Regions from separate parts of the Blastococcus sp. SYSU DS0616 genome, predicted to be linked through region 1. Evidence: riboswitches for the same ligand, from Rfam matches in the RefSeq annotation. Region 1 holds a riboswitch; each other region holds the start of a gene.
The links. Region 1 has a riboswitch for cyclic di-AMP ahead of ACI79K_RS00680 (C40 family peptidase). Riboswitches for the same ligand answer to the same signal wherever they lie in the genome.
Positions count from the first base shown of each region.

Region 1 (2,190 bases):
AGGACGAGCTGTTCTACCCGGCCGTCGTCGACGTCTCGCCGCTGCTCTCCCTCGCGCACGCCGAGCACCGGCAGATCGACGACCAGCTGGCCACCGTGATGCGCACGGCACCCGACGACCCGGAGTTCACCACCGAGGTGCGCATGCTGGAGAAGACGCTGCGCCACCACACGATGGAGGAGGAGCAGCGGATGTTCCCCCAGGCGCACGCCCTGGGCGAGGAGCGGCTCGAGCAGCTCGGTGAGCAATTGCGCGCACGGCAGCGGGAGCTGGTGGAGTCCGGCGGCATGCGGCTGATCGTGCGGCTCAAGCGGGCGACGCTGCGCCTGGTGTGAACGCCCCGGGGGGGGGGGGGGGGGGGGGGGGGGGGGGGGGGGGGGGGGGGGGGGGGGGGGGGGGGGGGGGGGGGGGGGGGGGGGGCGTCCCGCGCCCCGCGGCCCCCGGCCGCATCGGCCGGGGCACCGGGGAGAGCGCCGGATCAGACGACGCGACGCGCGGTGTTGTAGCCCCACATCGAGTCCACCGGCACGACCGCCACCGGGTTGCCGTAGGTGGAGGAGTGCACCATCAGCCCGTCGCCGATGTACATGCCGACGTGACCGACCGGGTCGTAGAAGAAGATCAGGTCGCCGGGCTGCAGGTGGGCCCGGTCCACGTAGACCCCCGCCGTCGACTGCGCCCGCGAGGTCCGGGGGATCTCCACGCCCGCGGCCTGGTAGGCCGACCAGGTCAGGCCGGAGCAATCGTAGCCGCCGGGGCCGGTGCCGCCCCAGACGTAGGGCTTGCCCTGCTGCGCCAGGGCCGTGTCGACGGCGACCTGCGCGGCGTGGGTGGGCGCCACGACGGGCGTGGTGACGACGGTCGTCGTACCGCCGCCACCCCCGTCACCGGTGGAGGCGGTGGCGGCGAACGGGGTGAGAGCGATGCCCGCTCCGGTGAAGAGTGCGAGCGCCGCGCCGCGGACGGAGCGGCGGGTGGTGGACGTGCGCGTGGTCGTCATGGACGACGGTTCTCCTGTTCTCCATCGACCGCCTACCGGGTTAGCTGACGGGTTCGGGCGGGGAACTCGCCCGGCGTGACCGGCTCGCGGCCACGCTTCACCCCAGTGCTGCGGTGGGTCCCCGGTCCGGGCGGCGGTCGGATCCGACGCCCGGTTCGGCGGTGTCGGACGGGTGTCACCGGGAGCGGTGACGACGGGATCCCGTCCGGACCGCGACGACGCTAGGTCGGGATCCGTCCACCTACCCACCGGCCGACACGCGGGGGACCGGCCCGCGAGCGGCGTGTCGACCACGGGGGCGGGCCCGGGCGACTCGCGCGCCGACCACCGTGGACGCGCGGACGACGGCGCGAGGCGCGGCCTCGCCGGTCACCGATCGTCAGCGCACGCTTACTTCCTCCGTCGCGGCGGGTCCGCACGCTGTGCGCTCCGCCGTGTCCGCCGCGTACAGGGCTGATCCGGAGCCTCCCGGGACGCCGTCGATGGAGTGACTACACCTAGCAACGACGCACAGGGAGCGGGAGAACCGGACGTCGACGGTTCACTTCCCGGTGGCAGACGCCTGGCAGTTTCCCGGACGTTCCACGGGGGATCTCGAGGCAAGGGGAGCAGGATGAAGGCAGGGAGGGCGGCCGTGGGAGCGGCCGCGGCGCTGGCGCTGGTGGCGGTGTCACCGGCGACGGCACTGGCGGACGGCGGCGAGGACGACATCGTCACCGTGGCGGCGGGGCTGGACGGACCGCGTCAGCTCAGCGAGTTCAAGGGCCACCAGCTCGTGGTGGCCGAGGCCGACTCCGGCGAGGTGTCCTCGGTGGACCTGCGCGACGGGCGGGTCCGGACGCTGCTCAGCGGCCTGGGCAACGCGCAGGGTGTCGACTACAAGTACGGCGGCCTCTTCGTCGCGGTGGGCGAAGCCCCGCCGGCGGAGGAGGGGGCTCCCCCCGTGCCGCCCGGCACACCCAGCCAGGTGGTCGTCGAGGCCAAGCCGAACGGCCAGATCCTGCGCACGTGGGACCTCCTCCAGTACGAGCTGGACCACAACCCCGACGGCCAGCAGCAGTTCATGGAGGTCGACGGCGAGCAGGTGCCGATCGAGACGCTGTCCAACCCGTTCGCGGTGCTCGCCCAGCCCAACCGGCTGCTGGTCAGCGACGCCGGCGCCAACGCCGTCCTCTCCATCGACCTGCGCA
Region 1 is NZ_JBJHAJ010000001.1:117,046-119,235, reverse strand. Features, by position in the region: gene ACI79K_RS00685 (hemerythrin domain-containing protein) at 1-335, shown strand, start outside; gene ACI79K_RS00680 (C40 family peptidase) at 479-1,000, opposite strand; cyclic di-AMP (ydaO/yuaA leader) riboswitch at 1,015-1,171, opposite strand; gene ACI79K_RS00675 (ScyD/ScyE family protein) at 1,635-2,190, shown strand, end outside.

Region 2 (2,190 bases), on a different contig from region 1:
CCCCCCCCCCCCCCCCCCCCCCCCCCCCGGGTGTCTCAGCCGGCGGTCGTCAGCCGGCGATCCGCCGGGCGCTGTTGTAGCCGCCCATCGAGTCGATCGACGCGACCTTCACCGGGACACCGGACGTGGCGGCGTGCACCATCTGGCCGTTGCCGATGTAGATGCCGACGTGGCTGACCGGGCTGTAGAAGAACACCAGGTCACCCGGCTGCAGGGCGGACCGGGAGACCGGCGTCCCCATGGTCGACTGCATGCGGCTGGAGTGCGGCAGGCTGATGCCCGCGGCCGCGTAGGCGTACTGCACCAGGCCCGAGCAGTCGAAGGCGTTCGGGCCGGCGGCCGCCCACACGTAGGGGTCGCCGATCTGGGCCATGGCGGTGTTCACCGCGGTCTGCGCCGCGCCGCTGCCGCCGGACACCGGCGCGGGCGGCGCGGGGGCGGGGGCCGGGGCGGGAGCCGCGGGGGCCGGGGCGGGAGCCGCGGCTGCGGGAGCCGGGGCGGCGGGAGCCGGGGCGGCGGCCGGCGCCTCCTCGGCGGCCTGGGCTGCCTGGGCCGCGGCGGCCTCCTCGGCGGCGTGCCGCTCGGCGGCGGCGCGGGAGGCGCGCTGTTCCTCGGCGCTCAGCCGGTCGAAGTGCGCCTGGTAGACGGCGATCTCCTCGTCGAGGCGCGCCCGCTCGGCGTTCACGCGGTCGACCTGCGCCTGGGCGTCCGCCGCGGCCCGCTCGGCGTCCGCACGGGCGCGCTCGGCGTCCTCGCCGGCGGTCCGGGCCTCCCCGAGCACGCCGTTGTTGTGGGCGGCGATCGTGTCGAGCAGGCCGACCCGGTCGATCAGCTCCGTGGGCGAGCCGCTGGTCAGCATCGCCGTCACGGTGTCCAGCCGGTCACCGGTGTACGCGCTGCGGGCCACCGTGCGGACGCGGTCCTGCGCCTGGGCCAAGGCGGCCTGCGCGGCGGTGAGCTCCTCGGCGGCCGCGTCGGCGGACGCCTGCGCCGCCTTGAGGTGCTCGCGGGTCTCGTTGAAGCGCTCGGTGAGCACCTCCAGGTCGTGCGCGCGGGCGGCGACGAGGTCCGCCGCCTCCTGGGAGGTGGCCGGCTCGGGGTCGGCGACGGCGGGGAGCGGCGCCAGGACGACGCCGCCGGCGGCCACGAGGGCCAGCAGGGCCCGCCGTCCGGTGATGCGGCGGTGGGCAGGGCTGAGCGAACTCGCCATGTTCGGCGGGTCTTCCTTTCTTCCACGGCCGCCTACCGGGTTAGCTGACGGGTTCGGGCGGGAAGTCGCCCGGCGGCGGACGGCCCGTGCGGGCCGCTCGTCGCTTCACCCCAGGTGGTGCGTTGGGTCCCCGGTCCGGGTGCCGGACGGATCCGGCGGGTGGTTCGGCGGCGTCCGGGCGGCTGTCACGGGTCGAGTGACGAGAGGGTCCGTCCGGACGGGCCCACGCTAGGTGCCGATCCGGCCGATCACCATGCCTGGGGACGACTTCGTCCAGCACCGTGGCCGACAGTCCGGCGGGCGTTCACGCCCAGTCACCGACGCGCCGTGACACGCCCGCGGTCGGCTGACGTGAGGTGGACCACCTCACCGACGACCCAGACCGCCGGGGGGCGGACTGCGTGCTCGGTGAGGGTGGCCGGGAGGTCGGCCAGGGTGGTGCGCAGCGACCGCTGGGTGGGGGTGGAGCCGTCGGTGACGACCGCGACGGGGGTGTCGGGTGCGCGGCCGTGCTCGACGAGGGCGGCGGCGATGGCGGGGGCGGTGTCGACGCCCATGAGGACGACGAGGGTGCCGCGCAGTGCGCCGAGGGCGGCCCAGTCGACCAGTGACTGGGGGTGGCCGGGGGGCAGGTGGCCGGAGACGACGACGAATTCGTGGGTGAGGCCGCGGTGGGTGACCGGGATGCCGGCGAGGGCGGGGACGGCGACGGCGCTGGTGATGCCGGGCACGACCTCGACGGGGATGCCGGCGTCGGTGCAGGCCTGGACCTCTTCGAAGCCGCGGCCGAAGACGAAGGGGTCGCCGCCCTTGAGACGGACGACGCGGCGGCCGGCGCGGGCGTGGGTGATCAGCAGGTCGTTGATGGTCTCCTGGGCCATCGAGCGGCCGCGCGGCAGTTTGGAGGCGTCGACGACCTCGACCTCGGGGGGGAGCGAGGCGAGCAGTGGCTGGGGGCCGAGGTGGTCGGCGACGACGAC
Region 2 is NZ_JBJHAJ010000030.1:48,810-50,999, reverse strand. Features, by position in the region: gene ACI79K_RS18175 (C40 family peptidase) at 50-1,210, opposite strand; cyclic di-AMP (ydaO/yuaA leader) riboswitch at 1,225-1,378, opposite strand; gene cobA (uroporphyrinogen-III C-methyltransferase) at 1,525-2,190, opposite strand, start outside.
Region 2: linked by a shared signal. The riboswitch ahead of ACI79K_RS18175 (C40 family peptidase) and the one ahead of ACI79K_RS00680 (C40 family peptidase) in region 1 are both predicted to bind cyclic di-AMP.

Region 3 (2,190 bases), on a different contig from region 1:
GGGCCTGCCCGAGGTCCTCGGGATCGGGCCCTCGGTCACCTGACCGGCCAGCGACGGCGAGGGCCGGCGACCCCTGTCGGGATCACCGGCCCTCGTTCCTCGCTGCGATGCTCCCGGAGCCGTCAGCCGGCGATGCGACGGGCGCTGTTGTAGTTCCCCATCGAGTCCACGCTCGCCACCTTCACCGGCTGGCCGGAGGTGGAGGCGTGCACCATCTGGCCGTTGCCGATGTACATGCCCACGTGGCTCACCGGGCTGTAGAAGAACAGCAGGTCGCCAGGTTGCAGCTCGCCGCGCGAGACGGGCCTGCCCATCTGGCTCTGCGACCGGCTGGAGTGCGGCAGCATCACACCCGCCGCGGCGTAGGCGTACGACGTCAGCCCCGAGCAGTCGAAGGCGTTCGGCCCGCCGGCACCCCACACGTACGGGTCGCCGATCTGGGCGAGCGCGGTGTTCACCGCCACCTGGGCGGCCGAGCTCGGCGCGATGACGGCGCCGGTGGGCGCCGGGAGGCCGGTGCCACCGTGGGCCTGCGCCACCTGCTCCTGCTGCGGCGCGGTGAGCGCCTCGTACCGGCGCTGGTAGTCGGCGATCTTCGCCTCGAGCTCCTCCTGCTGGGCGGCGATCTGCTCCACCGTCCGCCGGGCGTCCGCCGCGGCCTCCTCGGCGGCGTCGCGGGCCTGCTCCGCGTCCTCGGCCGCGCGCGACACCTCGGTGAGCACCTCGCTGGTGTGCCCGGCGATGGCGTCGAGGGTGCCCAGCTGGTCGACCAGCTGGTCGGCCGAGGTGCTGGTCAGCAGGACGTCGAGCGGCGACATGCCGCTGCCGGTGTAGACGCTGCGGGCCAGCCGGCGCATGTGGCCGTCGAGGGAGCCGAGCCGGCCCTCCGCCTCCGCGACCGCCTCGCTCGCGGCCTGCGCGTCGCGCTGGTGGCCCTCGAGGACGACGCGCGCCTCGTTCAGCTGCTCGGAGACGACCTCCAGCTCGTGGCTGGCCTCGGCCACCTGGGCGGCGATCTCGTCGGCGGTGCCGGGGACCGCCGACGCGGTACCCGGGAGGACGGTGACGGTCAGGGCTGCGACGGCGCTGACCAGGAGCCCCGAACGGAGCGGTCCGAAGCGGCGGGCGCTGGCGGAGCTGCGCCGGCCGGCGGTGTGGAGTTGTTCGGGGGCGTGCGTCAGTAGTGCGTGAGGGGTCGCCACGTGCGGCGGCTCTCCGTTTCTTCCACTTCGACCGCCGACCGAGTTAGCTGACGGGTTCGGGCTGGGAAGACTGGCCCTATCCCCCACCCACCGGCGAGCCGGCGGCGGGAGAACTCACCCCAGAGTGCGGTGGGTCCCCGGTACACCTCGGGCGCAGTGGTGCGCGCCACGCGGTGATTAGGCGGTGTCCGGTCGAGGCCATCCATCGATGGATGACGACCACCCGGCCGAACGGAGGGAACCCTACGACCGTGATGCGCCTGTGACAAACGGGGACAGCTGAGACGTGTGCGACGGGCGCCTGGCCGCCCACCTGGGCATTCACCCGATCGGGTGGTCACCCGGCCCTCGCCGCGGGGTGCGGCGGCGATCAGCCGGTGCGCCGTCCGGACCGCTCCCCGCCGTGCCCGTCGGGATGCCGCAGCGGGGGAACCAGGCCCCCCTCGGCCAGCGCGCGCACGGCGCGGCGTTCCACCTCGTCGAACTCCACCACCACGCCCGGCGGTGGCACGACGACGTCCTCGGCGGCCGCGGCCGGCCCGCCACGCGGCCGCCCGGTCATCGGCACGACGACCGGGTCGCCCCCCTGCCACCCGGGCGGGGCTCCCAGCAGCACGGTCACGACGCAGTCGGCGCAGCCGGTCCCGCGGGCGGTGCAGGTGTCGCAATCGATGAGCATCGCTTCTTCTCCTCCGTGAGTTGCTGCGCACGGTAGGAAGGGCCACCGACATTTCCGCCGCGCCACCGACGGCCCGCGCCGGATCAGCTGCCCGCGAACTCCCAGTGCCACGGCTCCTCGCGCCCGTTGCCCGGATCGGCCCACGTGGGGTGCAGGAAGCCGAACCGGCCGGCGTTGGCGGCCATCCAGGCGTACTGCGGGGTGCCGAACGTCCCGACGCCACCGCACAGGTCCACCGCCAGACCCCAGCCGTGGTTGCTGGTGCCGGGCACCGCGGCCAGGGCCGGCTTCTCCCCGTACAGCCGCACC
Region 3 is NZ_JBJHAJ010000013.1:22,869-25,058, reverse strand. Features, by position in the region: gene ACI79K_RS11530 (NlpC/P60 family protein) at 123-1,202, opposite strand; cyclic di-AMP (ydaO/yuaA leader) riboswitch at 1,220-1,396, opposite strand; gene ACI79K_RS11525 (hypothetical protein) at 1,573-1,881, opposite strand; gene ACI79K_RS11520 (D-alanyl-D-alanine carboxypeptidase family protein) at 1,965-2,190, opposite strand, start outside.
Region 3: linked by a shared signal. The riboswitch ahead of ACI79K_RS11530 (NlpC/P60 family protein) and the one ahead of ACI79K_RS00680 (C40 family peptidase) in region 1 are both predicted to bind cyclic di-AMP.

Region 4 (2,190 bases), on a different contig from region 1:
TCGGCAAGGGCGCGCCCCTGGGCACCGGCCGGGCCGAGGCCAACCGCGAGACGGCGATGACGAACTTCGTCGGCGCGCTGGCGCAGACCGAGGCGGCGCTGGAGATCTTCCGCCGCCAGGGCCGCGGGCACCTCGTGCTGATCTCCTCGATGTCGGCGCTGCGCGGCATGCGCCGGTCGATGACCACCTACGCCGCCACCAAGGCCGGGGTCGCGTCCCTCGCCGAGGGGCTGCGGGCCGAGCGGATCCCCGGCCTGGACGTGTCGGTGATCTACCCCGGCTACATCCGGTCGGAGATGAACCAGCACGTGCAGCAGCGGACCCGGTTCATGGTGGACACCCCGACGGGCGTCCACGCCATGGTGACCGCCATCGAGGCCCGGCGGGCCACGGCCTACGTCCCCGCGTGGCCGTGGGTGCCCATCGGGCTGGCCATGCGGGTGCTGCCGCTGTCCGTGGTCCGCCGGCTCACCTAAGCACGGCCGCGGGACGGCGGGATCAGTTGTAGTTCACGTGCACGTGGTCGAAGTGGTTGGCCGTCGCGCTGCCCCGGTTCTCCATCGCCTGCCACGAGCCGCCGGGGGACGAGAGCATCCGCTGCTGCCAGATCAGGTAGTCCACGCCCAGCTCGGCCCAGTGGGCGCGGTGGTAGGCGACGATCGCGTCCCCGAGGGCGGCGTCGGACATCACCATGTAGTCCAGCGCCAGGCCCGAGGGGTGCCCGCCCGGGTCGGCGGCGCTGGCCCGGGTGCCGCCGAGGGTGATCCCCGCGGCGCCGGGCACGTTGCTGACCACCGCGTCGGCCGCGGCCTGGGTCTGCGGCTTCACGCTGCCCGCGGTGTTGGAGATGCGGGCGACCGCCGTGGCCGCCACCGAGGCGGCGGTGGTGGCGGCGGCCCGGGCCTCCTGCGTGGGCGTCGCCGCGGCGGGGGCCGCGGCCGCCCGCTCGGCGGCTGCGGCCTCCTCCGCTGCCTTCTCCTCGGCAGCCTTCGCCTCGGCCTCGGCGCGGGCGGTGGCCTCCGCCTCGGCCTTCTGCCGGTCGAGCTCGGCCTGGTCGGCCGCGGCCTGGGCCTGCTGGGCCGCGACCTGCTCGGCCTCGCGGCTGCTGCGGCTGGCCGCCAGGTCCTGCAGCGGGGCGAGGTCCTCGGCGACGTCGACCGGGCCGGAGCGGGAGGTGAGCCCGAGCTCCTGGGCGACGCTCACCGACTGCGAGGTGCCGGCCTCGGCCTGGGCGCCCGGGTCCACGCCGACGAGGGTGTTGACCAGGAGGGCACCGGCGGCGGCGACCCCGAGGTAGAACGCCGGACGGCGGAGGCCCGAGGGCGGGCGACGGCGGAGGGCGAGCGGGCCACGACGGCCCGAGGTGGTGGTGCGGGGATCCATGGGTTCGGGGTGCTCCGTTGGTGCGGCGGGGTCGGCCGGGCGAGGCGGACCGCGAGGGATGCGGGCTGCGGACCGGCGCCGGGTCGCGGGGCCACCGGGCACCGGCGGCTCGGCCGGCGGTCATCGCTGGTGGGGGCGACCGGCGGGACGCCGGGTGCGCGTGCGGTCAGGTCCGGGGACGCACCGGGGGGCGGCGGTGCCGGCGGGCGCGGGGTGGTGCGGCGGTGCAGGGGCGCGCCATGCGGCGGCTCTCCGTTTCTTCCGTCGTGCCGCCTACCGGGTTAGCTGACGGATTCGGACGGGAAGCAGCCCTACCCGCACCGGGACGTGCCCGGTGCGCGATTCACCCCAGAACTTCGGTGGGTCCCCGGCTCGCCCGCAGCTCGAAGGCGGCGGGCGACTCGGCGGCGCCCGGCAGACCCTCCCCGGATGGGGAGAGAACGATCGGCCGGGCTCCGCCACGGTAACCGTCGTTATGCAGTCGTGACAATGCGGGAGCGGTCACTTCCGCAGATCGTGACGCGTGTCGCGCCACCGTGCCGGCCCCGTCGGTGGTGTACGGCAGTCCGTTCAGCCGGCGTCGGCCCAGGACCGGACGACGGCGACGTCCAGCGGGAAGTCCACCGGGAAGGCGCCGAACAGCAGCCGCCCGGCCGTGGTGGCCGCGGCGCGCACCGCCTCGACCACGTCGTCGGCCAGGTGCTCGGGGGTGTGCACGACCACCTCGTCGTGGAGGAAGAACGCGAGGTGCGCCCGGGTCCCCAGCGGCCCGTCGCCGCCCAGCCGCCAGAGCCGGTTGCGGAGGTC
Region 4 is NZ_JBJHAJ010000023.1:15,186-17,375, reverse strand. Features, by position in the region: gene ACI79K_RS16040 (SDR family oxidoreductase) at 1-476, shown strand, start outside; gene ACI79K_RS16035 (hypothetical protein) at 499-1,383, opposite strand; cyclic di-AMP (ydaO/yuaA leader) riboswitch at 1,638-1,785, opposite strand; gene ACI79K_RS16030 (bifunctional 3'-5' exonuclease/DNA polymerase) at 1,954-2,190, opposite strand, start outside.
Region 4: linked by a shared signal. The riboswitch ahead of ACI79K_RS16035 (hypothetical protein) and the one ahead of ACI79K_RS00680 (C40 family peptidase) in region 1 are both predicted to bind cyclic di-AMP.